Regions from separate parts of the Rummeliibacillus sp. JY-2-4R genome, predicted to be linked through region 2. Evidence: riboswitches for the same ligand, from Rfam matches in the RefSeq annotation. Region 2 holds a riboswitch; each other region holds the start of a gene.
What was found. Region 2 has a riboswitch for cobalamin ahead of ACWV26_RS01825 (ABC transporter substrate-binding protein). Riboswitches for the same ligand answer to the same signal wherever they lie in the genome.

Region 1: linked by a shared signal. The riboswitch ahead of ACWV26_RS09325 ((2Fe-2S) ferredoxin domain-containing protein) and the one ahead of ACWV26_RS01825 (ABC transporter substrate-binding protein) in region 2 are both predicted to bind cobalamin.
Region 3: linked by a shared signal. The riboswitch ahead of cobT (nicotinate-nucleotide--dimethylbenzimidazole phosphoribosyltransferase) and the one ahead of ACWV26_RS01825 (ABC transporter substrate-binding protein) in region 2 are both predicted to bind cobalamin.

The regions. Positions count from the first base shown of each region.
Region 1 is NZ_CM132623.1:1,925,659-1,935,861, reverse strand. Features, by position in the region: gene cbiE (precorrin-6y C5,15-methyltransferase (decarboxylating) subunit CbiE) at 1-296, opposite strand, end outside; gene ACWV26_RS09350 (cobalt-precorrin-5B (C(1))-methyltransferase) at 274-1,386, opposite strand; gene ACWV26_RS09345 (precorrin-8X methylmutase) at 1,386-2,036, opposite strand; gene cobK (precorrin-6A reductase) at 2,049-2,816, opposite strand; gene ACWV26_RS09335 (sirohydrochlorin chelatase) at 2,813-3,715, opposite strand; gene cobJ (precorrin-3B C(17)-methyltransferase) at 3,732-5,402, opposite strand; gene ACWV26_RS09325 ((2Fe-2S) ferredoxin domain-containing protein) at 5,682-6,047, opposite strand; cobalamin riboswitch at 6,203-6,395, opposite strand; cobalamin riboswitch at 6,620-6,804, shown strand; gene ACWV26_RS09320 (energy-coupling factor ABC transporter permease) at 6,978-7,736, shown strand; gene ACWV26_RS09315 (energy-coupling factor ABC transporter substrate-binding protein) at 7,736-8,044, shown strand; gene cbiQ (cobalt ECF transporter T component CbiQ) at 8,031-8,822, shown strand; gene ACWV26_RS09305 (energy-coupling factor ABC transporter ATP-binding protein) at 8,819-9,673, shown strand; gene trpA (tryptophan synthase subunit alpha) at 9,731-10,203, opposite strand, start outside.
Region 2 is NZ_CM132623.1:362,042-372,244, reverse strand. Features, by position in the region: gene ACWV26_RS01850 (bifunctional adenosylcobinamide kinase/adenosylcobinamide-phosphate guanylyltransferase) at 1-508, opposite strand, end outside; gene ACWV26_RS01845 (pyridoxal phosphate-dependent aminotransferase) at 481-1,569, opposite strand; gene cbiB (adenosylcobinamide-phosphate synthase CbiB) at 1,556-2,512, opposite strand; gene ACWV26_RS01835 (adenosylcobinamide amidohydrolase) at 2,514-3,989, opposite strand; gene ACWV26_RS01830 (FecCD family ABC transporter permease) at 3,994-4,980, opposite strand; gene ACWV26_RS01825 (ABC transporter substrate-binding protein) at 4,986-5,951, opposite strand; cobalamin riboswitch at 6,054-6,234, opposite strand; gene ACWV26_RS01820 (DUF4822 domain-containing protein) at 6,525-7,073, shown strand; gene argS (arginine--tRNA ligase) at 7,317-8,984, opposite strand; gene ACWV26_RS01810 (DUF1934 domain-containing protein) at 8,981-9,421, opposite strand; gene ACWV26_RS01805 (GGDEF domain-containing protein) at 9,630-10,203, shown strand, end outside.
Region 3 is NZ_CM132623.1:1,700,396-1,710,598, reverse strand. Features, by position in the region: gene ACWV26_RS08295 (hypothetical protein) at 1-597, shown strand, start outside; gene ACWV26_RS08290 (amino acid ABC transporter ATP-binding protein) at 659-1,381, opposite strand; gene ACWV26_RS08285 (amino acid ABC transporter permease) at 1,378-2,118, opposite strand; gene ACWV26_RS08280 (basic amino acid ABC transporter substrate-binding protein) at 2,134-2,934, opposite strand; gene ACWV26_RS08275 (hypothetical protein) at 3,188-3,883, opposite strand; gene ACWV26_RS08270 (cysteine hydrolase family protein) at 4,131-4,688, shown strand; gene cobT (nicotinate-nucleotide--dimethylbenzimidazole phosphoribosyltransferase) at 4,848-5,897, opposite strand; cobalamin riboswitch at 5,977-6,157, opposite strand; gene ACWV26_RS08260 (hypothetical protein) at 6,210-7,283, opposite strand; gene ACWV26_RS08255 (hypothetical protein) at 7,591-7,986, opposite strand; gene ACWV26_RS08250 (hypothetical protein) at 8,112-8,390, opposite strand; gene ACWV26_RS08245 (hypothetical protein) at 8,574-8,816, shown strand; gene ACWV26_RS08240 (MFS transporter) at 8,868-10,203, opposite strand, start outside.

The sequences.
Region 1 (10,203 bases), 1.6 Mb from region 2:
GGATATACCTCTACATTTAGATATTTTGATAAATAGCCTCCAAGTCCATAGAACAATGGATCACCTGAAGCTAAAATAACAATATCTCTTGTTTCATGTTGAATTGTATCAACAAGTTTCTTCAAACCACTTTTTACGATTATTTTTTCTCCTTTATAATAAGGAAAGAACTCTATCAATCTTTCGCCACCAATCAGTACTTCACTTTCTTCTATCCACTTGCTATATTGGGGCAATAAACTTGCTAGTCCGTTATCTCCAATGCCAATTAATTTAATCGATTGCGTCAATTCCATCAGCCCTTCCTAATAATTCACCCTTCATAGAATAAATAGCCGTATCTATAACTAGTCCACCTTTTACATGTTTCAATGAAGAAGTACAACATGCTTCACATAAATGATCAAAGAAACGTGTATTGCCACTCCCAAGCATGATTTCTCCTACATGTGATGCTGTGTTAGCTTCAGTTACCTGTTGAACGATTTCTTCTGATGCATCAACGTCTTTAGCTAATTGTGCCAAAAATTCAAAGTTAATTGGTGCACTTTTGGAATGTACCATCATAACTCCCTGTGCAACTTTTGAAAATTTCCCCATCATACCAACAAGGGATACTCTCTTTATTCCAAGTATCTTGCAATGCTTGACAGCAAAACCGACGAAATCACCCATTTCAATAAATGCTTCCTCTGGTAGCCCTTCATATTGCTTCATCGCATATTTTTCACTTCGCCCACCAGTGGTCATCACAACATGATCATTTCCAGTAGCATGAGCAACACTGATTGCTTCAACTATACTTGCCATATAAGCTGAACTAGAAAATGGAACAACCGTGCCTCTTGTACCTAATATTGAAATCCCGCCTATTATTCCTAGACGACCATTTAATGTATTTTTCGCAATTTCCTCTCCATCTGGAACCGAGATGATCACTTTTACCCCACGCTTGATGTTGAATTCAGCTAATGTCTCTTCTACTGCTGAATATAGCATTTTACGAGGAACAGGGTTAATCGCTGCCTCTCCGACTGCTACTGGAAGACCTGGTTTTGTTACTCGTCCAACCCCAATCCCTCCGTCTAAACTAATTCCTGATTCTTCTTGCCAACTAACTGTTGAAACAATCAAAGCACCATGTGTAGCATCTGGATCATCTCCACCATCCTTGATTGTCTCGCAAGACATTCCTTTGTCAGTAAATACATTCTTTTCAATCGTAAACGTTACATCTCGCCCAATTGGTAAATGAATCGTAGCTGTTTCTTGTGCTTCACCAGTAATTAGGGCTGTTAATGCAGCTTTCGTGCAAGCTGTCGCACAAGCGCCTGTTGTGTAGCCATGACGCATTTGCGATGGGTCTTTTTTATTTTTCTTTTGCATTATTTTTGATCGGCTAGAATTGAAATAGCATTTAATGCAGCTACAGTAACTGTACTTCCACCTTTACGACCGATATTCGTAATAAATGGAACCTCTGTAACTTTTGCTAATTCTTCTTTGGATTCAGCAGCTGAAACAAAACCAACAGGCATACCGATGATTAAATCAGGTTTTGCTTTACCTTCTTTGATTAATCGAATCAATTCTAAAAGTGCAGTTGGTGCATTTCCAATGGCATAAATTCCCCCTTCATGGAAATGAGCAGCTTTTTGCATAGACATAATTGCACGTGTAACTCCCGCTTCTTTTGCTGCTTGTGATACATCGTCATCTGAGATATAACAGTAAATATCACCACCGTGTTTTTGGAAACGTTTATGCCCAGTGCCAACTTCCACCATTTGAACATCTGCAATAACCGGTTTCCCCGCGCGAATTGCTTTTATTCCTGCACCAATTGCATCTGGATGAATAATGACACTTCTACCTAGATCAAAATCTGCAGATGCATGAATGATACGACGAATAACTTTCCATTCGTCTTCCGTAAAATCATGTGGACCATATTCCTCTGCAATTGTTGCAAAACTATGTTCGTAAATATTATCAGGTGCAACTGTAAGTGGTTTAAAATCTGTTTTAAAATCCATTTTGATTTCCTCCTAATTTATTAGTTTCAACTTTAATTCTTCTAAAACGCCTTCAAAACTTGAATGCATATTTTCATACTGTATTTTTGGTCTCGTAATCATAATCGTTTCAATACCACATTCAAGTGCTGCCTCTAACTTTTCATCTACTGAACCAACTTTGCCACTTTCTTTTGTAATCATAAGTGTGACTTCGTATTGATGAATAAGTGCCATATTTAACTCTTTTGAAAATGGCCCTTGCATCGCGATAATGTCTTTTTGTTCTACACCTAATGCTTGGCATTTTTCCATATTGTCTAGTCTCGGTAACATTCGTGCAATGACTCTAGTATTTTCTAAGCCTAATAAATGCTTTGTGAAAATCCCTAATGTTTTACTACCAGTTGTCAACATAATTACACCGTGTTTCTTTGCAGCTAATTGTGCTGCTTGTTCATAGTCTTGTACTATCGTTACTAGTTGATTATTGTAAGATTGACTCGCTCGTTCATATCTGATATATGGAATGCCAATAGCTTTCGTCGCCGCAATCGCATTTTTTGAGGCTTCTTCAGCAAATGGATGGCTTGCATCAACTAGTGCTTGTAAATCATTGTCATTTATAAATTGAATCATTTGCTCTGTAGTTAAACGGCCAATATTTGTTTGAATACCAGATTCTATTAAACTCTTAGCCGCAGATTCTGTCACAACTGTAGCAATTACTTTCAATCCATTGTTTTCTATTTCGATTGCGAGTTCTCTTGCATCACTTGTACCAGCTAACATGAAAATCATTTGTGAACACCTACTAAATGTTCTTCGTGCTCATGGTCATGATGATGGTTGTGGTCATGTCCGTGCTCATGGTCATGATGATGGTGATGTTCTACAAATTCAGCAGCATTTATACGATATTGACAAGTATCGCAATTCATCTTTACTTCACCTTGCAATGATTCTTCAATTCGATCATTTAATACTATTTGTAGTGATTTGTGATAGCCAAAGTAATTCGCTAATTTCACATCGACATTTGGATATTCTGAAGCAAAATCAGCTCGCATTCCTTGCATTCTTTCCATTAAAATACCAGTGAACAAGAAGTAAGGAAGCATCACAATTTTCTTTGCTCCAAGCTTTACGCATCTCTCAATACCTTGTTCAACTGTTGGGAAAGTAACGCCCATAAATGCACTTTCAACAGTGAGCACATTTAATTGTTCCCAAAGCATTCGAGCAATTTTATAGAAATCACTATTGGCATCAACATCGCTACCACCACGACCAATTAGAAGAATCGCTGTATCGTCATTCTTTTCTCCGATGTCAAAACCTTTTTCAACAAGACGTTCTTTCAAGATATCAAAAATACTTTCATGAATTCCTAGAGGTCTTGCATAAAAAATATTTATATTTGGATATTTGGCAATGCCAGCGTCAATAGCAGCAGGAATATGTATCTTCGAATGTCCAGCTTGTAATAAAATAATTGGTACCACATGAATTTCAGTTGCTCCTTTTGCAACACAATTGTCGATTCCTTGAGCAATATTTGGTGATGCAAATTCAAGGAAACAACACTCTACTAGTAAATTTTGATCTAATGTAGGTTTCAACTGTTCAATAAAATTTGTTACTTCCTCATTACCTGCTGCTAATTGACTTCCATGACCTACAAATAAAATGGCTTTCATTGATTTTCCTCCTAAATCAGTCTCCACATGGAGCTGGTTCGATATTAATTTTTGGTGCGATATCTTGATAAACAAATCCTTGTATTTGCTTTACTCTTTTGAAGTATTTAAATAGTCGCTCATTTGGATGTGCATTTTCTTTATACTCTTTGATAATGCTCGTAATCACATCAACGATTTTGTCTGGTTCAATACCTTCCGCTACAGGTTGTCCAGCATGCGCTGTTCTTCCAACGGGTTTTGCTCCCAAGAACAGATCAAATTTCCCTTTTCTATAGATGATGCCAATATCTTCAGTTACCGCTTTATAACAAGCCATTCCGCATCCATTAAAGCCAATTGTTAATTCTTTCGGTAACTGAACGCCACCTAATTTTTCTTGTATTTCTTCTGCATAAGGAATACCACCCGTTTTTTCACCGTCACAGAAATCGCATGCTTTTAATGTCAGTACATCTCCAACTGGTGATAGTAGGAATCCAACTCCTTGTAGCTTATTCGTAATGCTCTCTGGATTTGAAGTTGGAATCTTTAATACGATTTGATGATTTGGTGTATATTCCATTGTTCCTTTTTCTCCAACTACCATTGCTAATGTCATCATTTGTTCAGGTGTGAATTTTTTATTTGCTACACCCGGACTTACGGCTAATTCGAAAATTTCTTCAAAGTTTTGATGTACGTACTGAGAAGTTTTGGGTTGTTCTCCAGTTACACGTTTTAATGCTTCCATCGCCATTTCATACGAGCTAATTTTTGGTAATGAAGGGTTTACAGCTTCATTCATTTGAACATTTGTTACTTTTTCAGCAACTGCAACAGAAGATTGCGCTCGTTGAACACCGGTTTCTTGATCCATCGCCCAAGGTTCTGCTTCTGCTTTTAATCGTTGATGTGGTTTTAAAGATTGTTTCTCTGTGTTCAATGTGTATTTTCTTTGGTAACCACGAGGAGTAATCATTTTATTGTCATAAAGGAAAGTTGAAGAATTCCCAATAATAACTGTTGTTAACATACCAATATCATGATCTAACATTTCCGCTAGATTTGTGATGATAATATGTTGACGATCACGATAAGCGCTTTTTACAAGACCAACTGGTGTTTCAGGAGATCTGTACTGAAGTAGAATTCGTTGTGCCTCTACAATTTGGCGTGTTCTTCTTCCGCTTCGAGGGTTATACAGTGCAATAACAAAATCGGCCATTGCTGCTGCTTCTACTCTTTTAGCGATTAGATCCCATGGAGTTAAATGATCACTCAAACTGATAGTACAAGAATCATGCATTATCGGAGCGCCAAGTAATGAACCACATGAATTAATAGCAGAAATCCCAGGAATTATCTCTATAGGAACCCCATTTGCTTCCGACCACCCTTTTTCGATTAAAACCTCATATACCAAACCTGCCATTCCATAAACACCTGCATCACCACTTGAGATTACAGCTACTTTTTTACCAGCTTCCGCTTGGCGAACGGCTTCTTGCGCCCTGGATACTTCTTCTGTCATTCCAGTACTGATGACAGTTGTTTCATTTTTTATTAAATCTTGAACGAGTTCTACATACGTTTTATAACCAATAATAAAATCGCTATCTTGAAGGGCTTCAACGGCTCTTGTTGTAATATGTTTAAAATCCCCAGGTCCAAAACCAACGACATATAGTTTTCCTTGTTTTGTCACGTGTAATCACTCCCTATATGATTTATCCCGCATTAACCGACAGTAAGACCTTCACCCCAAGTTGAAGGGTTTATATAGAAAATATATGAGGGTCAAATACCAGTAAACGCCCTTTTGATGAGATACAATGAAACTTACTGATGCGTTTGCACAAAGTTAGTTGAACCAATAGAGTTCGTACTGTCGATTGATTTGAAGCATACACTTGAAATCTTAGAAACAGTAGACCGGGATTAACAATCAGTGGGGATAAAACCTTCCACTGACTGAAGTTTCACTTTATTTGCTTTTATCAATTCCAGTTATGGAGGCAACTTTTGGGTTCAGAATCATTTTCCCATCTTTCATTTGGTAGATTGTGTTTTGCTTGTTATGTTGTGTAATACAATCTCTTACAATTTCGCGACCTATTTCAGAAGTCGATGCTTTATACCAGCTTCCTTGCGGATAAGCAATAACGATACAAGCATCCTTACATCTTCCATTACAACGCGTTCTTGTTGTATGAATTTGTTCATCTAAACCTAAGTGTGCAATTTCATCTCGAATTGCCACTGTTATATCTTCAGCACCTTTTCTCATACATGAACTTCCATTACAAATGAATAAATGACTTTTCATACTAGCTAAATTCCAAGTTGTCATATAAATCCTCCAATTCAAAAATTTTCTTTAGAAAAGGAAAGAAAAAAACCTTAATTCAAAGAATTAAGGTTTAAAAACTAGAGAATTCAGAAAATTATCATATGTACATAACAACAATCTGCTTATTAGTCTTTACCTTTCCCTCCGAAAAGTATCATACATTACATTTAAAAGCAGGTTTCCTGGCTTCACTTCACTTTACTCTGATCTCTTCCCAGTCACTAACTTCGACCAGTGAGTACGCATCATTTCATCCATGTAACAGTAGCGGGGGCTGCATCGGACTTAAACCGATTTCCCTATTATCCCTTATATTCTTATAAAGGCACTTTTAAAATTCTATGAAATTGTATAATTTAGTAAATTTAAAACTTAAAACAATCATATACCATTTTTTAATAATTTCAAATATATTTTTTTGAATCAAACAATTTATATGAGTTTTATGTACTTAATTTGTTAGTAATTTAAACTTTTAACTTTTCTATGTTCATCTTTTGTAAAAAAATTTATTTATAAAAAATTTAGTAGAATTGAAAATATAAAAATGATACACTTGGGGAGTAATCTTACAATTCAATAAACTTTATGGTGCTAAATTAGTTTATTTAGCTTAATAGGGAAGTTTGTGAAATACAAACGCGGTCCCGCCACTGTAAAGACGAGTTTTGTTCTTAGATGCCACTGTCAACGATGGGAAGGTTAGAACATAATGATGACTCTAAGCCAGGAGACCTGCCAAAAGTGTGGATTCGATTCAGCCTACGAGGATAGGTGTGAGAATAGATATGCTTTTACATTTGGTATTGGTTTACTATTCGTTTACACTTCTTCAGTTCGAGGAAGTGTTTTTTTATGTCCTACAAAGTATTAAAGGGGTGGCGTCAAATATTATCTAACAAATGAATACGAATAGAGAGGGAAAAATTCATGAAAATAGTAAAAAAATTATTAAATTGGAGACTTATTTATTTTCTTACGGCAATCATGATCGTGCCAAAACCTGCTTTTGCCATGCACATCATGGAAGGATTTTTACCTGTCGAATGGGCCATTTTCTGGTGGGCTATAACTATTCCATTTTTAGTCATTGGATTCCGTTCAATTCGAAAAACAATTATTGAAAATCCGGAAACTAAGATGATGCTAGGTTTATCAGGAGCCTTTGCATTCGTTTTATCTGCACTGAAAATACCATCTGTAACAGGTAGCTGTTCTCATCCTACCGGTGTAGGTCTTGGTACTGTTCTGTTTGGTCCATTTGCAATGAGCATTGTTGGTTTTATTGTTCTATTATTTCAAGCTTTGTTATTAGCACATGGTGGTTTAACGACTTTAGGAGCAAATACATTTTCTATGGCAATCGTAGGTCCGCTTATTTCTTATGGTGTATATAAAGGAGTGGCCAAATTGGGGTTATCATTCTCATTTGCGGTATTTTTAGCTGCTTCTCTTGGTGACTTGGGTACGTATGTTGTCACATCAATCCAATTAGCACTTGCTTTCCCATCAGAAGTGGGTGGCTTCATTGCCTCTTTCACTAAATTTAGTAGTATCTTCGCTCTTACACAAATTCCGTTAGCAGTGAGTGAAGGTATTCTGACTGTTGTGATTATGAATTTTTTACAAAAATACAACTTAGCAGAATTAAATGCGCTAAAAGTATTTAAGAAAGGTGCACAACAATAATGAAAAAAAATCTTCTCTTAATTGCAATTGTTGTTATATTAGCGATTTTCCCTTTGCTTTTTCAAAAGGGCGCTGAATTCAGTGGTGCTGATGCTGAAGCTGAGGCTACAATTAATAAAATTGATATAAATTATCAACCATGGTTTTCAAGTATTTGGGAACCACCAAGTGGCGAAATTGAAAGTTTATTGTTCAGTTTACAAGCTGCTATTGGTGCTGGATTCATCGGATATTTTATCGGACTTTCTCGTGGAAAACATAAAAAATCAGAAGGAAAAGTAGGCAAAGGTAACCATGCTACTCATTGATCAATACGCTTATATCAATCGACTTGCAAAGATCCATCCAGTCGAAAAAATTATATTTGCTATTTTTTTATTATTATTTTCATTATCTGTCAAAGACGAGCTAGTTTCACTAATCACATTTTTTGTAATGAGTTTTATAACAGTTGTTGTAGCTAAAATTCCTTTGTCATATTATTTGAAAATGTTATCCATACCTACTTTTTTTCTCATTAGTAGTTTGATAAGTATTTTAATATCATTCACTCGACAAGCTGAACTAATCCATAGTGCAATTTGGCAATTCCAATTGCACAACTGGACAATTTACATTTCAGAACAAAGCGTTAAATCATGTATCCAATTATTTTTTTCAGTCTTGAGTAGCATAAGTTGTTTATATTTTTTAACGTTAACGACGCCTGTTCATGATATCATGCAGGTTTTAAGGAAATGTAGAATACCTCAATTATTAATTGAATTAATTGAACTTACTTACCGTTTTATATTTGTTTTTTTAGAAAAATCGATTGAAATTTTCCAATCACAAAACTCTAGACTAGGATATTTATCTGTTATCCGTAGTATGCATTCATTAGGGATGCTTATCTCTTCATTATTTGTTCAAGTCTTTCAACGGTCTACAGAATTATCTATGGCCATGAATGCTCGTGGTTACGATGAATCCATAGTTTTTCTTGAAGATTGTTACAAATATTCAAGGAAAAATTGGATCATTATTCTCTTTATCATTTCGCTAATTATGGTTGTTTATTTTCAGTTTGGGGGCACTCTGGTTTGAATGAATTATTTTTTAATATTCAGAATCTAACGCATACATATGCTGATGGGACGAATGCGTTACATAATTTGTCTTTGACAATAGCCAAAGGAAAAAAGATTGCGTTACTTGGTAATAATGGCGCTGGAAAATCTACATTATTTCAACACTTAAATGGTCTTTTGCACCCAACAAAAGGTACGATTTTCTTTCAAAATCAGCCAATAAAATATAATCGAAAATCATTACTTGCATTACGTTCTCACATTGGAATCGTATTTCAAGATCCAGATTCTCAACTTTTCGCCGGAAATGTTCGCCAAGATATATCTTTTGGTCCATTAAATCTTGGTTGGCCAATTGAAAAAGTTACTGAAATGGTTGAATGGGCAATGAAAGAAACAGAAGTAACTCATTTACAAGATAAACCAATTCATTTCTTAAGTATTGGTCAAAAAAAGAGAGTTGCAATTGCTGGAGTGTTAGCAATGAATCCTGATGTATTTATTTTGGATGAACCAACTGCTGGACTTGATCCCTATTATGCAAAGCAAATTTTACACTTATTAAATTCAATACATTCAGATAATAAGACGATTATTTTATCCACTCATGATGTTGATTTTGCCTATGAATGGGCGGATGAGATTATTGTAATGAATAATGGAGAGGTAATTTACCATGAGAATCCATATGATATTTTTCAAAATGAATTGCTACTTAAGAAAGCACATTTAGATAAGCCTTGGATATTTGAAATGGCTCAAGTTTTGCAATCAAAAAATGATTCCATAGAAACCGTAAATCTACCTAGAAGTAAACAAGAGTTAGTACAATTATTAAATTCAAAATTAATCAATAGCTATTGTTAAAAAACACCTCATGATGAATTACATCATGGGGTGTAAGTTTTAAACTTTGGAGGTGATCTACTCTCCTACGGTTACTTTCGGTAGCAATTCTTTAATGAATTCTTTATTTCCTTCGTGGAAAGCTTTTACAATAGCACTTCCAACGATTACGCCATCTGCCATTGCGCCCATTTGTTCAACCTGCTCAGGTGTTGAAATACCAAATCCAGCTAGAACAGGGATCTCACTCATTTCTTTTAATGTTTTGAAATGATCTTCAAGTGAATTTCCAAATTCATTTCGTACACCAGTAATACCATTTACAGTTACCGCATAGACAAAACCTTCTGATGCTTTTGAAATTTTTTCTATTCGCTCTTTCGGACTTGTTAGAGAAACTAATTGGACTAACGCGATTGATGTGTTTTGAAGATGAGCCGTAATAATTTCAGCTTCTTCGACAGGTACATCCGGAATGATTAAGCCACTTATGCCAATTTCTTCAGATTTTGCTACAAACTTTTCAATTCCATATGCGATAATTGGATTGA
Region 2 (10,203 bases):
GAAGTTTTCCTAAGTATTGCTGATAAAGCTTAACGTCCTCCATTGTAGATAGCGGTTCATCGAGCACTTCATTTGAAACAATGACAATAGGAATTCGACTTTTTTGCAATTGTAAAATGGTATTTTTCATATCAATTATTCGTTTGTTTAGCTTTTCAGGTTGTTGCCAATGACAAAGACCCGTTTCATAGCCTTCATAAAATTCGTTCGTCAGCCATGTAGTGACGCAATCCCAAAGCAACACATCTCCAGGTTGTATGTTTTTTACTATACGACTTATTTCGGTCGGCTGTTCAAGCGTTACCCAATTGAGATGCTGACTATCGCGGTCTAGTTTATGCCTTGTTATCCGTCTTCTCATTTCATCGTCAAATGCTACTCCTGTTGCTAGATAAACAAGTCGCTTCGCATGATATTGGTCTGCTAACTGTTTTACTTGTTTTTCCGCATAGGCACTCTTGCCACTTCGAACACCACCTGTTATAAAGAGGAGTTCTGCTCTAGCCATTTGCTCATCTCCTCTTGCAACGCCTTCATCGCAACCTCTTGTTTCATCCCTACTCTAAACCACTCACCATTCATCGCTCTAAAGTTTTCTGTATGACGAAGAACAAATCCCCTTTCAAGCATCGCCATAAAGAATCTCTTTGACTGTTCTTTTAAAGGTAATTGAAAGCTTACATAATTCGTTTTGCTATCTGTTGTTTTACAGCCTTGTTGTTGTAAAAAGTGTATAAATTGTTCTCTTGTTTTCTTTGCCGATTCAATTGCACTCACACGATATTCTTGCTCTTCTAAACACCAAGCGCCAATCTCTATAGCTATTCCATTAATATGCCAATGGGATGTCCTGCTTTGTAAATCTTCTACAATGTTGGGGGATGCAATTAGATACCCTAGGCGAACACCTGCAATGGCATACATTTTCGTCATAGATCGCACCACCATCACATGTGGATTGTCAGCTAAGTAAGGAATCATTGAGACCCCTTCATCAATCCAATCGATAAATGCTTCATCCAATACGATATGGCAATTGGCCTTTTTTCCTTCTGCAATTAGCAAAAGTAATTGTTCTTTGGGAGGGAGTACTCCTGTTGGATTATTTGGCGTACACAGATATAGAATATCTGCTTGTCTCATCTCTTCTATGATTCGATTGATTGGAAGCCTCCATGTGATGATATCCTCCACTTCTAAATGGATCATTTCAACATGATTTGCAGTTAACGTTGCTTCATATTCCGAAAATGTCGGATGAATAATGATTGCTTTCTTTTTTTGAAACATCGATGCAAGTAATGAAAAGATTTCAGCTGCTCCATTACCAAGTAATACTTGATTAACTGGAACATCATGATATTTTGCTACTGCCGATAGAAAAGGCTCTCCCTTTGGGTCTGGATATTTTGCCACTCGCTTCAATAATGCTTTCCAATTTTGCTCTATACATGTTGGCGGCCCAGCTGGATTCACATTTTCACTAAAATCGATGACTTCCAGTGGTTGCTTGATTGCTAGTTGGTCATATAAACGATGCGGATTCGCACCATGACTAGGTAAAGACAATGAAAACCCCTCCTAAGATGACACCGCATAACCAAAACAAAATAGTGACGGTATGCATTTGTCGAATGGCTAATTTAATATGTCTTGGTGCAAGCTCTGTTTCAGGTTCCCCCATCTTAGCTCGTTTGGAAATCACACCTTCATAACAATTTGTACCGCCCAATTGAATGCCAAGCTGATAAGCTGTTGCGGCTTCCAAAAATCCGCTGTTTGGGCTTGGATGTTTTTTAGCATCTCTTAACCAACTTTTGTAGCGGTAAGAAAAGGTATGTGTTGTTTCTTTTTTCGTTCCAATCAGCATAAGAAATCCTGTGATTCTACTTGGTATGTAATTAAATACATCATCTGTATGTGCTGCGACAAATCCGAATTCACCATATTTTTCATTCTTATAAGCTACCATTGAATCGAGTGTATTTACTGCTTTATACATCCAAATCCCTGTCGCTCCAAAAAGAAATGCCCAAAATAATGGTGCGGTGATACCATCACTTGTATTTTCGGAAACAGTTTCAACTACACCTCTTGTGATTTCTGGGACAGATAAATTTTCCGTATCTCGCCCTACAATCCACGAAAGCTTCACTCTTGCTTCTTGTAAATCCTCTTCTATTAGCGGATTATAGACATCCATCGCTGCACTACTTAGGCTCTTTTGTGCTAAAGCAATTGCAATCATTATTCCTTCGACTAAGATTCCAAAAACAGTTCCAATTTTAAATGCAACAAATACAATGAAATAGGATAGCGCTGTTGTTATACCGACCACTAAAATAACGAGCAACAGTCCCTTTACTTTTCTGTATCTTCCTTTGTTTAAACGTTTTGTAAGCCATTGAATTAGATTGCCAATCCACATGACTGGATGAGGTAATTTAGGTGGATCCCCAATCAGACGGTCAAGAATGACACCAAGTGTACAAGCGATTACATGTGCTAACATATTAAGCCATCCCTTTCGCCCGCTTGTAGTCTTGTAACGCTTTTCGAGTTGTTTCAAAAACGCCGCGACCAATGAGTTTACCGATTCCTGTAACCGTTCCTGCATATTCAAAGAATGGTTCCTTTTGAGTAGCGGCAACAAGTACGCTATCTGTTGAAGTCCCTGTCGCTATCGTATTTGAAATATCATCTTTGATGTTCTCTACCGTAAGAGCCTTGGTTTTGGCTTCTGTAGCCGTGATCATCGCTTGCATAAAAGCCTCATCTGTTAAAGTTCCATTGACAAACACCCATGTATTAATCGTTCCAATATGAGGCAATTCTTGACGTTCATATGCTTTTGATACATCCACTGCATTCCCTACTCCTGCTGTGACTGCTACTACAATACTTCCAACTGATGACGAATACTCACGAACTACCACATGTTTTGCTGCTACCGCTGTCATCATAGCTACTGTATTTGTTGGAGAAAACCCGTGTCTCTCTAAATAATCTTCTAGCTCTTCATGTGCGTTATCTATCATATACGTTATTTCTACCGTTCGATTGATAAATGTTTGGAACCATCCAAAACCAGCATTGTGAACAGCAGAAGAGACAGTTTTTAATGGGAATGTTGTCTGCAGCTCTACATACTCATCCCGAATTTGAATTTGTTCTGCTGTAATCGTATTTATCTTTTGAGCATTCTCTTGAAGCTCCGGTATTAACGTAATTTGTGGCTTTGGATAAATTGGATGAGGATATCTTGAAACCTTTGTTTGATACACATCCAATACATGTTGTTCCTTTAAAACTTCATGTGGCTCACCCATTGAATGGATTTGCCCATCTTCTAGTAATATTAGCTGGTCACAATAAATCGAAGCTAAATTCATATCATGGAAAATTGAAACAACAGTCAAACCATTATGTACAACTTCATATCGAATCATATCCATCAATTTTCTTTGATGCTCAATGTCTAAATGATTTGTTGGCTCATCTAATAGCAATAGATTTGCTCTTTGTGCTAATGCTTGAGCTACAAAGGTTCTCTGCTGTTCCCCCCCAGAGAGAAATTCTATTTGTTGATTTTCATATTGTATAATGCCCGTTTGTTTCATAGCGGTTGTCACTGCTACTTCATCTTCATCTGACCATGTGGAAAACCAACTATTTTGATGTGGATAACGGCCAATTGAAACCGTTTCGCGAACAGTATGAGAAAAACTTTGAGCATTTAATTGTGGCAAAACAGCCATAGTACGTGCTAACTCTTTGGAGGAATAATCCTCTAAATTTTTGTCATTAATCTTAATAGAACCAGCTGAAGCCTTTAAAATGCCACTAATTACTTTTATTAATGTGGATTTACCGCTTCCATTTGGTCCTAGAATTCCAACGAATTTTCCTTTTTCAATCGTAAAGGTAACATCTTTCACGATTGGCTTTTTCGGATCATAACCACCACTAAGTTGTTTAATAGTAAGCATTCGATTATGCCCCCTTTGTTCTACGTTGACGGAAGAAAATATAAGCAAATACAGGTGCACCCAAAAATGCTGTAATGACACCAATCGGTAATTCTGTAGGTGAAATAATTGTACGTGCTATTAAATCACAAAGGATAAGTAATGATGCCCCATTTATAAAAGATAGCGGCAATAAATGGCGATGGTCTGAACCATACAATAACCTGGTCATATGTGGTACTACTAGCCCTACAAATCCAATCGTGCCAGATACTGCAACAGCTGAACCGGTTAACATGGAGCCACCAAGTAATAACATCATCTTACTTCTCTTAACATTTACTCCTAAATATTTTGCACGTTCCTCACCAAAAACAATAGCGTTCAGTTCACGTCTGTTTATCCAAATAAGAACTGTGCCGATTGCAATAAACGGCCAAATCATCTTCACATATGGCCACCCTCTCATGGAGACACTTCCCATTAACCATGAAATAATTTGGCGAAGTTCTTCTCCTGTTAAAGCAATCATTAAGGATATGATGGAACTTAAAAATGAGCTTACGATAATTCCTGTTAAAATAAGGGTTTCCATTTTCATCGTTCGATCGACCAATTTAGCAAACCCTATAACGATAAGTAATGATAATAACGCCCCTATCATGCTGAAAGTGGGTAATGTGTAAATACCTAAAATAGGGGTCGAAATACTGAAAAAGAGCGTCATTACAGCGCCTACAGAGGCACCTGATGACACTCCTAACGTATATGGATCTGCAAGCGGGTTTTTTAGCAATGCTTGGAAGGCAGCACCAGCAATCGCTAATGCTGCACCCACAAGACCTGCTAATATGACACGAGGCATACGTATCTTCCATAAAATATTGGTTGCTATTTCATCTGCTCCCATATTCCATAACGTACTAATCGGAACCTTTACAGAACCAATCGATATACCAAGCCAAATGCTTAAGACAAGAATAGCAATGGACACGATATATCTTACGAAGATTTTCCTCACTTAAATGCCTCTGGATAAACAGCTTTCGCTACTTCCTCTAACCCTTCAGCAAGACGAGGACCTGTACGACTTGTTAAGTTGGCATCGACTTGTACAACTGCATTATTTTTGACTGCAGTGATACTATCAAAGCCTTGACGTTTCTTCACTTTTTCTATGATATTTGGAACGTAATTGTACATAACAATGATTGTATCTGGATTACGTTTTACGATTTCTTCTGAATCAATTTTAAACCAACCTGATTGATCATCTACTACATTTTTGATGTTTGCTAGTTTAAAGAATTCTTCCATAAATGTATCTTTACCCGCTGTGTAGATTTCAGGTTCATCTGAAGTTTCAACAAATGCAGTACGTTGTTTTACTTTAGCAGTCTTTTCTTGTACTTCTTTTACTTTTGCTTTCATGTCAGCAACGATTTTGTCTGCTTTTTCTGTTTGATCTGTAATTTGACCAATTTGTTCGATCGTTTGGTAAGTTTCTTCAAAGTTTGCTGCATTTTTTACAACAAAGACGTTGATCCCTGCATCTCTTAATTGTTGTAATCCTGTTTTTACTGATTCTGCACTAGATTCATGTGCAAAAACCACATCTGGTTTTAGGCTTAAAACTTTTTCAACGTTAAATTCCATACCGCCTACTTTTTCCTTTTTCGTAGCAGCTGCTGGGTAATCATCGTTGTCACTTACACCAACGATTTTGTCATCTAAACCAAGGGCAAATAATATTTCAGTATTACTAGGAATCAGTGATACTATCTTTTTCGGTGCTTCTTTGAACACCACATCATTTCCTAATGCATCTTTTACTGTCATTGGATATGTAGCTGTTTTTTCAGTAGATTGCGTTGTTTTTTCTGTTTTGTCAGTTGCTGATTTTTGAGTACTTGATTGATTGCATCCAACTAATAAAATGAATGCCATTACAAGCATAAACCCAAGTTGCCATATTTTCTTCACTGTAAAGCCTCCTATAAAAATAAAAATCTCCCGTACAAACGAGAGATTAGTTTACAGACATATAAAATGACTCTAAACACCTAATCTATCCTCGTAGTTGTAACGGTGGTTTTAAATACGGCAGGTATCCTGACTTGTGCTTTCATGCCAATTAAAGCAATGTCTTTGTGGCATTACGATTTGCTTGCACTTACAGTGGCGGGACCGCATCGGATTTTCACCGATTTCCCCTTTTACTCAGAAACAAAAATAATCCCTGAGAACCGTATTGATCAATTCAATTACTTTTTCATTATACCGAATATTTGGTTTTTGTGGAAGGTGTGGAATGGAAAGTAGTTATTTATGTCTTGGGAGTAGAGTATTTTGGGTTGGATTAGAAATACTCGCGCAGGATTACAACCACTCGAGCATGGATTAGATCTACTCAAGCTGTTCTTAGACTTACTAGGATTATTTAGACCCCCTCCCCTTACCTCCATCCACTCAGTTTAAAAAGTAAATATTTTAAAAGTATTAAAAGTCTAAAAATCGGTAACAGTGGTACTGATAGTAAAATATGGAGGGTGAAATATGAAAAGAATATTGATGGTCGTTATTCTTGCAAGTGTAATGATTTTATCCGCATGTCAATGGCAGGTTTTTGACAAAAAGGATATTACCGCAAATGAAACAAAAATACCGGTTAGTTCAGAAGTAAAGGGAAATGAGGAAGCTTCATTAAGTAAGGGTGAGAGAATTTCAAGGATTCTTGGAAGTACTGCTTGGCAAGGAACCATTGTTTATGATAAAAATCATAATGATTTAACAAAAGAAAATGCAGGTTTTATTGGTCTTGCAAAATATGATGCACAAACATCAAAATATGAATTCTTTGATAAAACAACAAAACAGAGTCGCGATTATGGGTTTTTCTTTATAACGAATGATGGTAATTTTCGTATCCTCATATCTAAATCCAAAGGAACCAAATCTATTGTTGAGTTAACAGAAGTAACGAAGGACAAGTATGTTTATAAAAGAATCGGAAAAGATGCAAACGGAAATGCAATAGAGGTTTTCGTAGAACATATACCATATAAAGATAGCGAACTTTCCTTTACTGAAGAGGAAAAAGACTAGAATGTATTTAATACAAATGAAGCAAAAAAGGACATTACATATTATTTAAAATATGCGATGTCCTTTTTTTATTTATAGATCATTCTTTTTTATTACGCTTTAATGAGCGGTTGAAGTACTTACATTTTTCCGGCTTCGGCGGCTAGACCCTCGAGTCACAACGCTTTCTCGGTCGAAAACTGAAAGGACGTTTTCGATTCGAAAGCTTATGTGATTTTCGGGTCTGAACGAGCCGCCTCAGCACTACATTGATTCCGGTGCTGATACGCCGATTAGTTTTAGTGCGTTTGCTACTGTTGTGCGGACTGCTGTGATTAGGGCAAGGCGTGCCTCAGAGCGTTCTTTGTTTTCCGCGTCTAGTACTTTTTCTGCGTTATAGAAGCTGTGGAATGTTGCTGCTAGTTCTTGGATGTAGTTTGCGATACGATGTGGTGCGCGTACGCGAGCTGCATCTGCTACAACTTGTGGGAAATCGCCCACTTTTTTCAATACTTCTATATCTTTTTCTGATGATAATGTGTCAAGATGTTCAGTTGAAGGTGTGAAGCCTTTTTCTGTTGCTTGACGTAAGATAGAGCAAATTCGTGCATGTGCATATTGAGCATAGTACACTGGGTTTTCGTTTGATTGTTTTACTGCTAGATCTAAGTCGAAATCTAAGTGTGTGTCACCTGCGCGCATTGCAAAATTATAGCGTACAGCGTCTAGGCCTACTTCTTCTACTAATTCACGAAGAGTTACTGCGTTTCCTGTACGTTTTGACATTTTCACTTTTTCGCCGTCACGTAGAAGGTTTACCATTTGGATTACTTCTACTTCTAATGTGTCACGGTTGTAGCCAAGTGCTTCAATCGCTGCCTTCATACGTGGAATATAGCCGTGGTGGTCAGCTCCCCAAATATTGATCAGCTTATCAAAACCACGATTTAATTTATCTTCATGGTATGCGATATCTGGTGTTAGATATGTGTATGAACCATCAGATTTAACTAATACACGATCTTTATCGTCACCAAACGTAGTTGAACGGAACCAAGTAGCACCGTCTTGTTCAAAAACATGACCATTGTCTTTTAGTTTTTGAAGTGCAGTTTGAACTTTACCATCTTTATATAAAGAAGTTTCAGAGAACCATACATCGAAATCTACACGGAAGTCTCTTAAATCTTTTTGAAGTTTGCCGAATTCGTGTTTTAGACCGTGTTCACGGAAGAATTCAAAACGTTCTTCCTCTGATTTTTCTAAGACATCTTTCCCAAATTCTTTTGATAATTCTTCTGCGATTTTGATAATATCTTTGCCGTGATAACCATCTTCAGGCATATCTGAATCTAATCCAAGCGCTTCGCGGTAGCGTGCTTCTAGAGATTTTGCCAATTTAGTGATTTGGTTACCTGCATCATTGATATAGTATTCGCGTGATACGTTGTAACCAGCAAAATCTAATACATTACATAAAGAATCACCTACAGATGCTCCACGCGCATGTCCTAGATGTAAATCACCTGTTGGGTTTGCTGATACGAATTCAACTTGAACTTTTTCGCCTTTTCCAGCATTGCTGCGGCCATACTCAGTACCTTGATCAAGAACAGTTGTTACGACATCTGCAAGATAGTCTTTGCGGATAGTGATATTCATAAAGCCTGGTCCTGCAATTTCTACTTTTTCAATATTAGTATTTTCTGTATCTAGATTTTCTAAAATTGCCTCTGCAATAGCACGTGGTGGTTTTTTTGCTAATTTAGTCAGTTGCATTGCAATATTTGTAGCGTAGTCGCCATTTTCTTTATTTCTTGGTGTTTCTAAGTGGATGTCTAAAGAACTTGTATCTTCTACTAGTTCCGATTTTTGAATCGCTGCAACAAGCGCTTCTTTAATGGCTTGTTGTACTTGTTCTACTGCGTTCATTGATTTCCCTCCGTATAGTTCAGTTCTAATGCATAGTCTCCGACAGATTCTCCGCCGATAAACAATTCATATTGTAAATAAAATCGACCGTTTTGAAGTGTTTCTGACGGTTCGAATTTCATCACTTTCGTTACTGTCACGATTGGTAATTGTCCATATTGACTATTGTAGTGCCCTCTTTGAGCTTGTCCAAGTACAAATGGCATGCGCATTTTAAGATCGCCATTGCGAATAATAATTGCGTCTTCCTGACCAAATCGTAGTGTCGTGTTCATATGTTGATCTTCTTGTACTTCTTCATATCGCAAATAGATTTGATCACGTTTTTTCAGAATTGTACCTTCAGACCAAAGTTCATATTTCTCTAAGGGAGTATCTGGTTGTTTAATGGTGGTAATAATTTTTAATTTTATGGGTGCTGTAAGTGTATCTGACAAATTACGACGCCTCAGCTTCCTTCTTAATATAACCTTCTTATTATAGGATAGGATAACACTTCTTTTCAAGATACAACATTTATATAACTTCTTATTATTACATCATTTATTTTATATTATTTCATTTTACGTCACATTTTAGCGAATTTGCTAATTTAATGTAAAATTTGATGTTATAATGTACGTACTAATTCGGTGGTGATTCCAATTGATCCTTGATTTAATTATCAATTTCTCACTATTATTTACTTTTACTGTTTTCTTTTATTTTGTGTATGAATATCTCCAACAAATCCTTGATTCATATTTAGATTTACATCCATGGTATGTTGGAGTAGCATCGGCGATTACTGGACTACTTCTAATGGTAACAGCGATTCACTTTAATAATCATGTCATTCAAGATATTCGAAATGTTATTATAATCATTGCAGGATTAATCGGTGGTCCAATTTCAATAGCAGTTTCTTCTGTATTAATTGGTTTATTTCGAATTTATATTGCGGGTATTTCTTACTCTTCAGTTTTTGCTGGTTTAAACACCATGATTATGGGATTATTCCTTTCACTATTTGCGATATGGAAGCCTATTTCACTTCGTAACATGCATTATTACTTGGTTTATACTATTTTACAAATTAGTATTGCTCTTGCTCTACTAAGCAAAGATTCAGAAGATCTTATCTTTATTATTACTTTAATCATTAATTCCGTCCCTGCTCTCTATGCTACAGTGTTTGTTTTAAATTTAATGAGAAAGCGATTTGACAGAATACATGCAA
Region 3 (10,203 bases), 1.3 Mb from region 2:
GCTAAAATAGGTGTTCCAGTTCATAAGCATCCTGCCCGAGGCGAGTTATTCAAAAATCTCGATGAAAATACAAAAGCAAAAGCAAAAGAAATTTTGAAAAAAGCAAAAGAAGGTACCATTACAAGAGATGAGGCTCATAAACAATTAAAGGCACTTGGCATAGAATTTCCTAAACATCATAAACATGAAATATTTAAAAATTTAGACGAAAATACGAAAGTGAAAGTCAAAAAGATTATGGAGAATGTGAAGTCTGGTGCTATAACAAAAGAGGAGGCCCATAAGCAATTAAAAGCACTTGGTGTCGAATTTTCTAAGCATCCTAGACATGAAATATTTAAAAATTTAGATGCAAATACAAAAGTGAAAGTCAAAAAGATTATGGAGAATGTGAGATCTGGTGCTATAACAAAAGAGGAGGCCCATAAGCAATTAAAGGCACTTGGTATTGATTTTCCTAAGCATGAAAGAAAATCCGCACCATTAGACACAAAAACAAAAGAAAAGGCTAAATCTTTAATCAATGATGCGAAAGTTAAGGTCAAAAAGTTGGGAGCTGAGTTCCCTTCAAAAAAATATGATTGTATTATTAAATGATGAACTTCAATTAGCAAAAAGCTCTAATCCCATTATGTAGGGAATAGAGCTTTTTTAGGTATTATAATACTTTACTTAAGAATGCTTTTGTTCGTTCATTTTGTGGAGTGCCAAATATATCTTCTGGCTTTCCTTGTTCAACAATGTAGCCACCATCCATAAATATGACATGATCACCTACTTCGCGAGCAAAACCCATTTCATGTGTGACGATTACCATAGTCATACCTTCATCAGCAAGTTGTTTCATTACATCAAGTACCTCGTTTACCATTTCTGGATCGAGAGCAGATGTTGGTTCATCAAAAAGCATGATTTTTGGTTTCATTGCAAGGGCACGTGCTATCGCAACGCGTTGCTGTTGGCCACCAGAAAGTTGTTCTGGGTAATTATCTGCCTTTTGCCTAAGTCCTACTTTATCTAATAATTCGAGAGCTAATTTTTCAGCTTCTGATTTCGTGATTTTCCGAACTTTCATTGGAGCCATCGTAATATTATCAAGCACCGTCATATGAGGGAATAAATTAAATTGTTGAAATACCATCCCTACTTCTGTTCGGATTTCATTGATATTTGTTTTGGGATCATTGACTTTTACCCCTCCAATCAATATCTCTCCATCCGTAATTTCTTCCAACAAATTAATGCATCTCAAGAATGTACTTTTACCAGAACCGGATGGACCAATCACACAAACGACTTCTTTTTCTTTTACTTCATAATCTATTCCCTTTAATACCTCAAGATTTCCAAAGTTTTTGTGTAAGCTTTTGATATGAATCATGCTGCAGTCCGCCCTTCATCTTCGTTTTGCGGCAGATTGGTTTGTCTTGATTTTTTCTTTCTTGGATTGTAGTTATTACTAAATCGTTTCTCGATGTAAGCAATAATTTTAGTTACGATATAAGTTAAGATTAAATACAGAACAGCCGCTGTCAAATATGGCTCCCAGAAACGTTGGTATGCACCTACAACAACTTTACTTGCATATAAAATATCATTTGCCGCGATAATTGTAACAAGTGAAGAGTCTTTTAATAATGCGATAAATTCATTTCCGAGTGGTGGAATCATTCGACGAAACGCTTGTGGTAATACGATTTTAATCATCGCTTGACTATGTGTTAAACCAAGTGAACGAGCTGCTTCCATTTGACCTTTACCAATGGACTGAATCCCCGCACGAATAATTTCAGCATTATAAGCGGCACTATTTAGGATCAGTGCGGTTATACCCGAAACCATAAAACCGTACGATTGGCCGAATATAGATGGAATAACAGCTAAGTGAATGATTAAAATTTGAACAAGCATCGGTGTCCCACGGAAAAGGTCAACATATAATTTCGTCGGCCAAAAAATCCATTTCTTTTTGGATGTTTTACCAAGTCCCAATAAAACACCTAGTACTAGACCACCGAAATAACCACATATGGTTAACACGATTGTCACCCAGATACCACGTAAAAACATGTCTCGGTAGTTCCAGATTATATCCCAATGTAATCCCAAGAAGTTCATCTGAAATACCCCCAATTATTTAAGTTCTTGACTAGTAATCTTAGCTAATTTACCATTTGCTTTGATTTTCTTTAAACCTTCATTTAAAATATCATATACTTCTTTATTTCCTTTTTTCACCATGAACCCATAATATTCTTTTGCGAACGCTGGGTCTTTAATTGTTTTTAATTTTGCATCAGGATTGTTTTTCAAGTATTCAGTAATAACCGCATTATCTGCAATTGCTGCATCAGCTGTACCGTTGATGACTTCTTTATATGCAATTGGTTGGTCTTCGTAAGCCATAATATTAGGGCTTGCTTTACCTTGTAGTTTTTGTGCTGCAACATGACCTGTTGAATTGATTTGAACAGCAATCTTCTTATCTTTTAAATCTTGCAATGATTTAATAGATGATCCTTCTTTTACAACGATGAATAATGTTGCTTCATAATATGGATCTGTAAAGTCATAAGATTGTTTACGTTCATCTGTAATTGTAATGCCACCTGTTCCGAAATCAACTTCCCCATTTGTTGTTTGTTGGAAGATTGGTTCCCAACCCACATTGTTTAGCTTAATTTTGACACCCATTTCATCACCAATTGCATTTAAAACATCAACGTCAATCCCTGAAAGTTTTTGACTACTATCTAAATAAATAAACGGCGCAAAAGTTGCAGATGTACCACCAACTAATTCTGTAATTTTGTCCCCTGAATTACCTGAAGCACCAGATGTTTTAGCTCCATCTTTTGTCCCGCATGCTGATAAAACCATTAGAATCCCAAATAGAATTGCAAAAATCGAAAGTAACTTTTTTCTCTTTTTCATTACTAACACCTCATCTTTTTGATATTATTTGGTAAGAATTTCCCTAATTATTAGAAATATCCCTAGTTAAGTATGATTATATAAAATTATTAATATTTAAACAATATTTATTTTTCTGATAATTTATAAAATATAATATTTTTGTATAATTATTAATGATCACTTATTATTTTGTTAAATCTTCTCTGAAAAAGTTCCTTTCGTTTCTCCGCAGCTTTTTTAAACTAATTAGAATATATTAATAAAGAACAATTTATTTTTCCATCTTCTTTTGTTCTTTTTGAATAATAGTTTTTATTTTTTCATTGCCTTTAACGCCAATAAGAAATACATTAGAATTTTTAGCATAAGAAAGTCTATAAGATACGCCATTTTTCAGTTCAATCTCCAAGAATATTAACTCTTCATCCTTGTAGTCGACATTTTTTATTTTTAAATCGTCCCATGCTTCGGTAAATTCTTTTGTTGAGGAGGATGAAAAAGTATGCAATCTTCTTCCATCTTCTGTGCTTTCAATATATATTTTTTTTGCAAATTCTTTTAAGGGATATAATTCATTTGCTGTTTTTGCATTTTTATTTTGCTCCGACACATACACTTGGTTGTCTGCTAAAACTAGAAATGATGAAGGATATCCTTTTACTATATATATGGGTGTTCCTATGTCCATAAAAGTAGAATCTCCGTTTTTCATTTTATAGCTACTACAGGCATGATTCGCCAATTTATACCTGACTTCTCCTATTTTCTGCCCCTTTTCAACCTTTATTTGTTTATTTTCATCTTCTATCTCAGGTGAATGATGTTGATATATTATACCATTCATCATTAATACATCCGCATAGTCTATTGCAGCGTCAGGACATTTACTCAAATTCTCCAAAGAACTGCTACAAGAAGCGAGAAAAATACTAAGAAAAATCATCATAAGAATTCGTTTAATTTTCATCACTTTCCTCCCATTCTAGCTTGCACTACGCTTGGTTATGTTCAAACTTAATCTTTTTCCATTGTAACATGAGTTAATAGTAAAAATTCCCAAAAATTACAGGAAGGTTGAATAAGGGTTGAATAAAGAATTACAGATGCAAATTCCATTAATTTACTTTAGACGATAGAGGGTATAAATAAATTTTTGAAGAAATATAATGTGTAGCTCAAAAAATTATTGATAAATGCATAAGGAGGAAAAATAATTGCAACAAACTTTGTTGATTATTGATGCTCAACAGGATTTAATTGAGGGTAATACTGAAGAACATGGGGTTTTTGAGAAAGAGAAAATCATTCTTAACATTAACACTGTAATTGATAAAGCAAAAAACGAGAACATTCCTATTGTTTTTATACGAGATTTAGATGTTTCAAAGGGAGAAGGACTTGGGTTTCAAATACATAAGGATATTCAAGTTCCATCTGCTGCTACCATATTTGATAAAGCTGCTACAAATTCTTTTTATGAAACTCCATTACTAGAACATTTAAATAAAAATAGTGTTAAGCATCTGGTGATTATGGGATGTAAAACAGAGCATTGTATTGATACAGCTGTTCGAACGGCAACAGTCAATAATTTTGATGTTACATTAGTTGGAGATGGTCATTCGACTTCTGATTCAAAAAATTTATCTGCAAGTCAAATTATTCTTCACCATAACGAAATTCTTCATGGCCATTATAATGTTGATAATTTTTCAATCGTTAGAAATACGAATGAGGATTTGTTTACACCTATTCACAACGAATTTCGATAATCAGAGAATTGTATCTCGTTTTAATAAATCAGTAAATCCCAATTTCTAGTTAAGAAATTGGGATTTTTTATACTGCAATACCCTATACTTTATCAAACTATGTTTTCTCGCTTTACAATCAACTTTATAAACTACTTTTAATTAACAATTTGCTAAAAATTAAATCTCCATCCCTACTTCTTCAAAAGAAGCCATATTTCTCATCATACTACATGAGGCTTCGATGATTGGGAAGGCTAGGGCAGCTCCAGATCCTTCGCCTAGGCACATATCCATTTTGAGCATTGGTTCTTTGCCTAGTAGTTCACTTGCTTTTTTACCGCCTGGTTCGTCTGTGGCATGGGATGTGATTAGATAGTCTTTTACTTTTGGTTCGATAGTTGTTGCGATTAGGCTTGAGACTGTGGAGATTAGACCATCAACAATTACTGGAACGCGGTTTGCTGCAGCTGCTAGCATGACACCTGCCATTCCAGCAATTTCTAGGCCCCCTACTTTCGCTAGGACATCTATGCCGTCATGTGGATTTGGTTGGTTTATTTCAATGGCTTTTCTTATTACTTCTATTTTATGTGCTAATCCGCCTTGACCAAGTCCGGCTCCTTTACCGGTAATTCCTTCTGGGTCAATTTGAGCTAATACAGATAGAATAGCTGTACTTGGCGTGGTATTACCAATACCCATTTCTCCAGTGGCTAGCAAATTGGTACCATTTTGAATTTCTGCAGTTGCAATTTCTATGCCTACCTCTAAAGCTTTGATTGCTTCTTCTCTTGTCATGGCAGGTCCTTGGGCAATATTCCCTGCTCCTTTTTTAATTTTTCGGTTGATGACACCTGCATCATTTGTGATTTCTTCCTTAACGCCGATATCAACTGTTACGATTTTTGCATTAGAAATTTTTGCGATAGCTCCTACTCCAGTGATTCCTTTTGCAATATTAAGAGTTTGAGCAAATGTTACTTCTTGCGGATTACTTGTAACGCCTTCTACATAAACACCGTGATCCGCTGCCATAACAATGACAGCTTTTTGATCAATTTTAGGGAATATTTCTCTAGTAATCCCTGAAAGTTGAACTGCAATTTCTTCTAATTTCCCTAGACTTGTCGGTGGTTTGATGAGGCTATCCACTCTTTGTCTTGCTTTTAACATCATCTCTTTGTCTAAGTCTTCAATTTTTTCAATAGTTTCTTGTAATAAGCTCATTTTCATCTCTCCCGAATAAAAATTAAAAGCCTGCAGTTTATTTGCATCACAAATAAACCGCAGACTTTTCCATCATCTGTTCATTTCAAGTTATAAGGCAGGTCTCCTGGCTCGGGGTCATGATTTCATCGGGCCTTCCCAGAATTTAATCCAGTGGCATTTCCGACAAACGATTCCCCTACAGTGGCGGGTCCGCTGAAGATTTTACTTCATTCCCTATTCTCCCTAAAAATTCGGGCACCTTATACTTTTATTGAATTTTCAATTAATAATGATACTAGAGTAGTAGTGTGAATGCAATACTATTACATTTTAAAATTTAATTTGTTTTAATCGAGAATCTTCTATATATAAAAGTTGTCCTGTTTTAACATCTACAGAATAGAATTGTGGTCCTTTATCCCAATTAAAGCTTTTTAAAGTTTTAATTCGTTTACCATTAAAATCATAAAGAGCATAAACACTCGCCTCATTATCACCATAAGTAATAGCAATTAAGCGTTTTCTCTGAAGGTCTACGTCTAATACATTGCCTTGGACTGTTTTTGCAAGTTTTGTAATCGTTAATTTTGTAAAATCTAAGAAATAGTTGCTATTATCGCTATATGATCTGATTATCATACCATTATTGGATACTGAATAATTTCCTTCACCACAACCAGTATTACCATATAATTTTTCTTTGGAAGTAATTGATTTTAAACTTTTCCCATTCAAATCCATACGATATAACTTACCGCTTTTTACAAAATAAATTGATTTCTTATTAACCCAAAAGTCGTCTACACCTTTTTGAAGGGTTTGTTTACTTTTTCCACTTAAAGAAGACTTAACAATTGTAAAATTCCCCATCGCTTCGTTGACTATTTTTGCATAGTACATAGAATTGCCGGTTATGACAAATGCATTTTTAGCATCTGAGGAAACTTTATCTGTTACAACCTTACTAACTTTTCCATTGCTTGCACGTTTATAGATTTCAAGAATAGTAGCTCCACCGCCACCACAACTACCAGCATAGATACTATCAAATACAAATTTAGTAAAATATACATCTTTTCCAACTGCTTGTACATCACGAATTGGTTTTACATTTGCTGAATATGGATCATATTGCGAGGTATCTGCTAATTTACCATTTACTAAAAAGAAATTTACATCATTTAATTTAATCGGTGGCTTTTTTGCATCTACTAAAGTATAAACTTTTTCCTTCAATACAGCAGAAGACTTTCCATTTGGAACGGCTTTATAAATCCCAGGAGAATTTTTGGCTGTCCCTGCAACGGGATAATACATTTCTTTCGTCGCTGCAAATGTATTGGTTGGAAGTAGCGTACTCACTAATAGGACGCTCAGTAAAACGAAAAATTTCATCAATTTCAACCTTTTTCCCTCCATATTTTATTTCTACGTTCATTTTATCTAGTTGTTTAATAGAATCTTCAGTTATTTAGATTTACAAAACATGAATGTAGAAATAAGCTTAATTATCTTGCTAAAAAGCTGCCCACTCCTTTCTAACAGTATTCTTACATAATATAATAATATGACAGGAGAGTATATACTATATACCTATTTTATTCTATTTATAGGAATATAATCAGACCCTTTATAACGTTTCATTGCATAACAAATAAACTACAGACTAAAAAAAGTCCCTAGCCTAAGGTAATTTCTATGCTTGAATTGATTAAACATATGCAGAACAGATTACCCCAAGACAACCATCCGCTGCATTAAAATCGACATAATATCTGTCAATAAGCATTGAGTGTTGATTGAATTGTTCTGTTACTAATTTTTTGACTACTTGATAATCTTTCATCACTTCTTTATATCTGATAGAATTTTGCGCTTTAGTATAGTGCGGTTCTTCTTGAAATAAAATCCTATCCAAAAATATTCTACGTGATTCAATCTTTTTTGGTTGCGGTTTAACAAATTCATATACAAAAATCATAAAGTGTTTCATTTCGGATCTGGTTCTCTTTACATAATCTAGCGTGGCAATAACTTTTCTATCAATCTCTTCTTGATTTACATTTTCTCTATACCATTTTTCCACTTGAACTTCTATGTTTTGCATTGTTATTCCTCCTTATCATCCCTTTGATATTCTTACTATACATAGGGATAATAAAAAGTGTTACGCAGGTAAAAATAAAGCATGCTTCTCAATACATCTCTTCATTAAACAACTCTTTTTGAAAACTATTTGTCAGCTTTAAACACAATTGTAAAATCTGAACCTAACTCCGTTTTTACTTTTTCAGTAAGATTTAGTCCCATTTTATTATGCTTATCTTTTGGCATTTTCTTATATTGTAGTGTCCATTGGAATAATTCTTCTTGAAGTTCATCTGATAGTGGGAAGTCATCAATATCTAGATTCCAGCCACAATTATTGCACCAAATTGGATCTGCACAATAATCAGCTTCTAGTTTAAGTGAATTCGTGTATTCACATTGACAAACATCTTTTAATATCAAAATAAGTACCCCTTCTTTCATTCATTTCACATGATAACTTTAAACAGTTAACTATAAATGTCTTGTCTCTATTTTATCTATAAACTATGAATTATTATCTAATTTTGTTTTTAAATCTAAAATTCCGGGTAGACTAATATCAAAACATTTTAACAAATCCATTACGTTAGGAGTTTAAATAGTATGAGAAAAAAACAGAAACGTTTAACTTTACTATTCATTCCAATGTTATTATTAGGCTTTATATCTAGTTCAACTCTCCCTGCTTCAGCGGCTTCTTATAATTATAATCATAAATCTGCAAGTGATTATATGATGTTGATTAACCCTAAAACGAAGCAAGAGCTTGATGATATTTTAGATCAAATGGAAGAGGATTTAGTAAAGCCTAGTTCATATTATAGTAATAGCCTAAATGATCATTAAAACAGTTAAACCCCATCCACTATTGTTCGTGGATGGGGTTTTGTGCTGTTTTTAATTATAAGATACTTCTGCTTCGTTATACACTGCTTTTTCTTTTTGGCTATATTTTTCCTGTACAAATAGAATAGCGATTGCTGCTATGATACATGGAATTGCAAAAGCTAGGAAGTTTAATTGAGTAGCTAATTGAGCTGCAAGTAAAATCCCTCCAAATATTGGTCCAAGCATCCCACCGATTCTACCTATACCGAGAGACCAACCGGATCCTGTAGAACGTATTTCTGTTGGATAATATTGTGATACAAAAGCATTTGTTATGATTTGAGCTCCTGTAGTTGTTGCTCCCGCTAAGAAAATAAGAATGTATAAGGACATTGCTTGTGGATTAAAACTTAGCGCGGTAAGAGTTACGAATGCTACGCATAGGAATAGAAATACCATTCTTTTTAATCCAAAACGGTCTGCTAACCAAGCGCCTATAATCGAACCAATCAATGCCCCAGCATTTAATGTTAGCAAGAACGACATACTAGAGCCTAATTCGAAGCCTGCATGCATCATGATACTTGGAAGCCATGTACTTAAACCATACATAACCAATAAACACATGAAAATGGCAACCCAAAACATGATGGTACTAAGAGCGCGATTACTTTTAAATAAATGTTTAACAGGTACGCCTTTTGTTAACTTAGTTGGAATGACAAATTCATCTTTATTTGTATAATTGCCTTCTTTGTCAAGCTTATTTAAAACTTTCAATAATTGGTCCTTTTTATTACGTAGGATATAAAACGCTGGTGATTCTGGAAGCGTTTTATAAATAATCGGCAATAATATAATAGGTAGAATCGCTACCCAAATGACTGCTCTCCATCCAAAGTTAGGAAGGATAGTTAGTCCACCGAAAGAAGCTATTACACCACCTAATGGATGCCCACTGAACATAATGGCAACAAATATACTCTTATACTTTTTTGGTGCATATTCAGTTACTAATGAAACTAGGTTTGGCATTGCACCTCCAAGTCCAATACCTGCAATTAAACGTTGAATGCCAAATGAAGTAACATCGTGTGAAAATCCAGAAGTAAATGTGAACAAAGAAAAAATAAATGTACATATTAAAATAACTATTTTTCGTCCAATTCGATCGGCTAATGGCCCAAAAAATAATGCACCGACCATCATACCAATTAAAGCAAAGCTTCCGATTCTTCCCGTCTCAACAGAAGTGATTCCCCACTCATCCATCAATGAAGGTACAATTGTCCCAAACATAAACATATCATATCCATCACAAATCATAATGAACGCACAGCTGAAAATAATCAGAGCATGAAAACCATTAAAATGCTGCTTTTCTATCAGTTCATTTACATTGTAT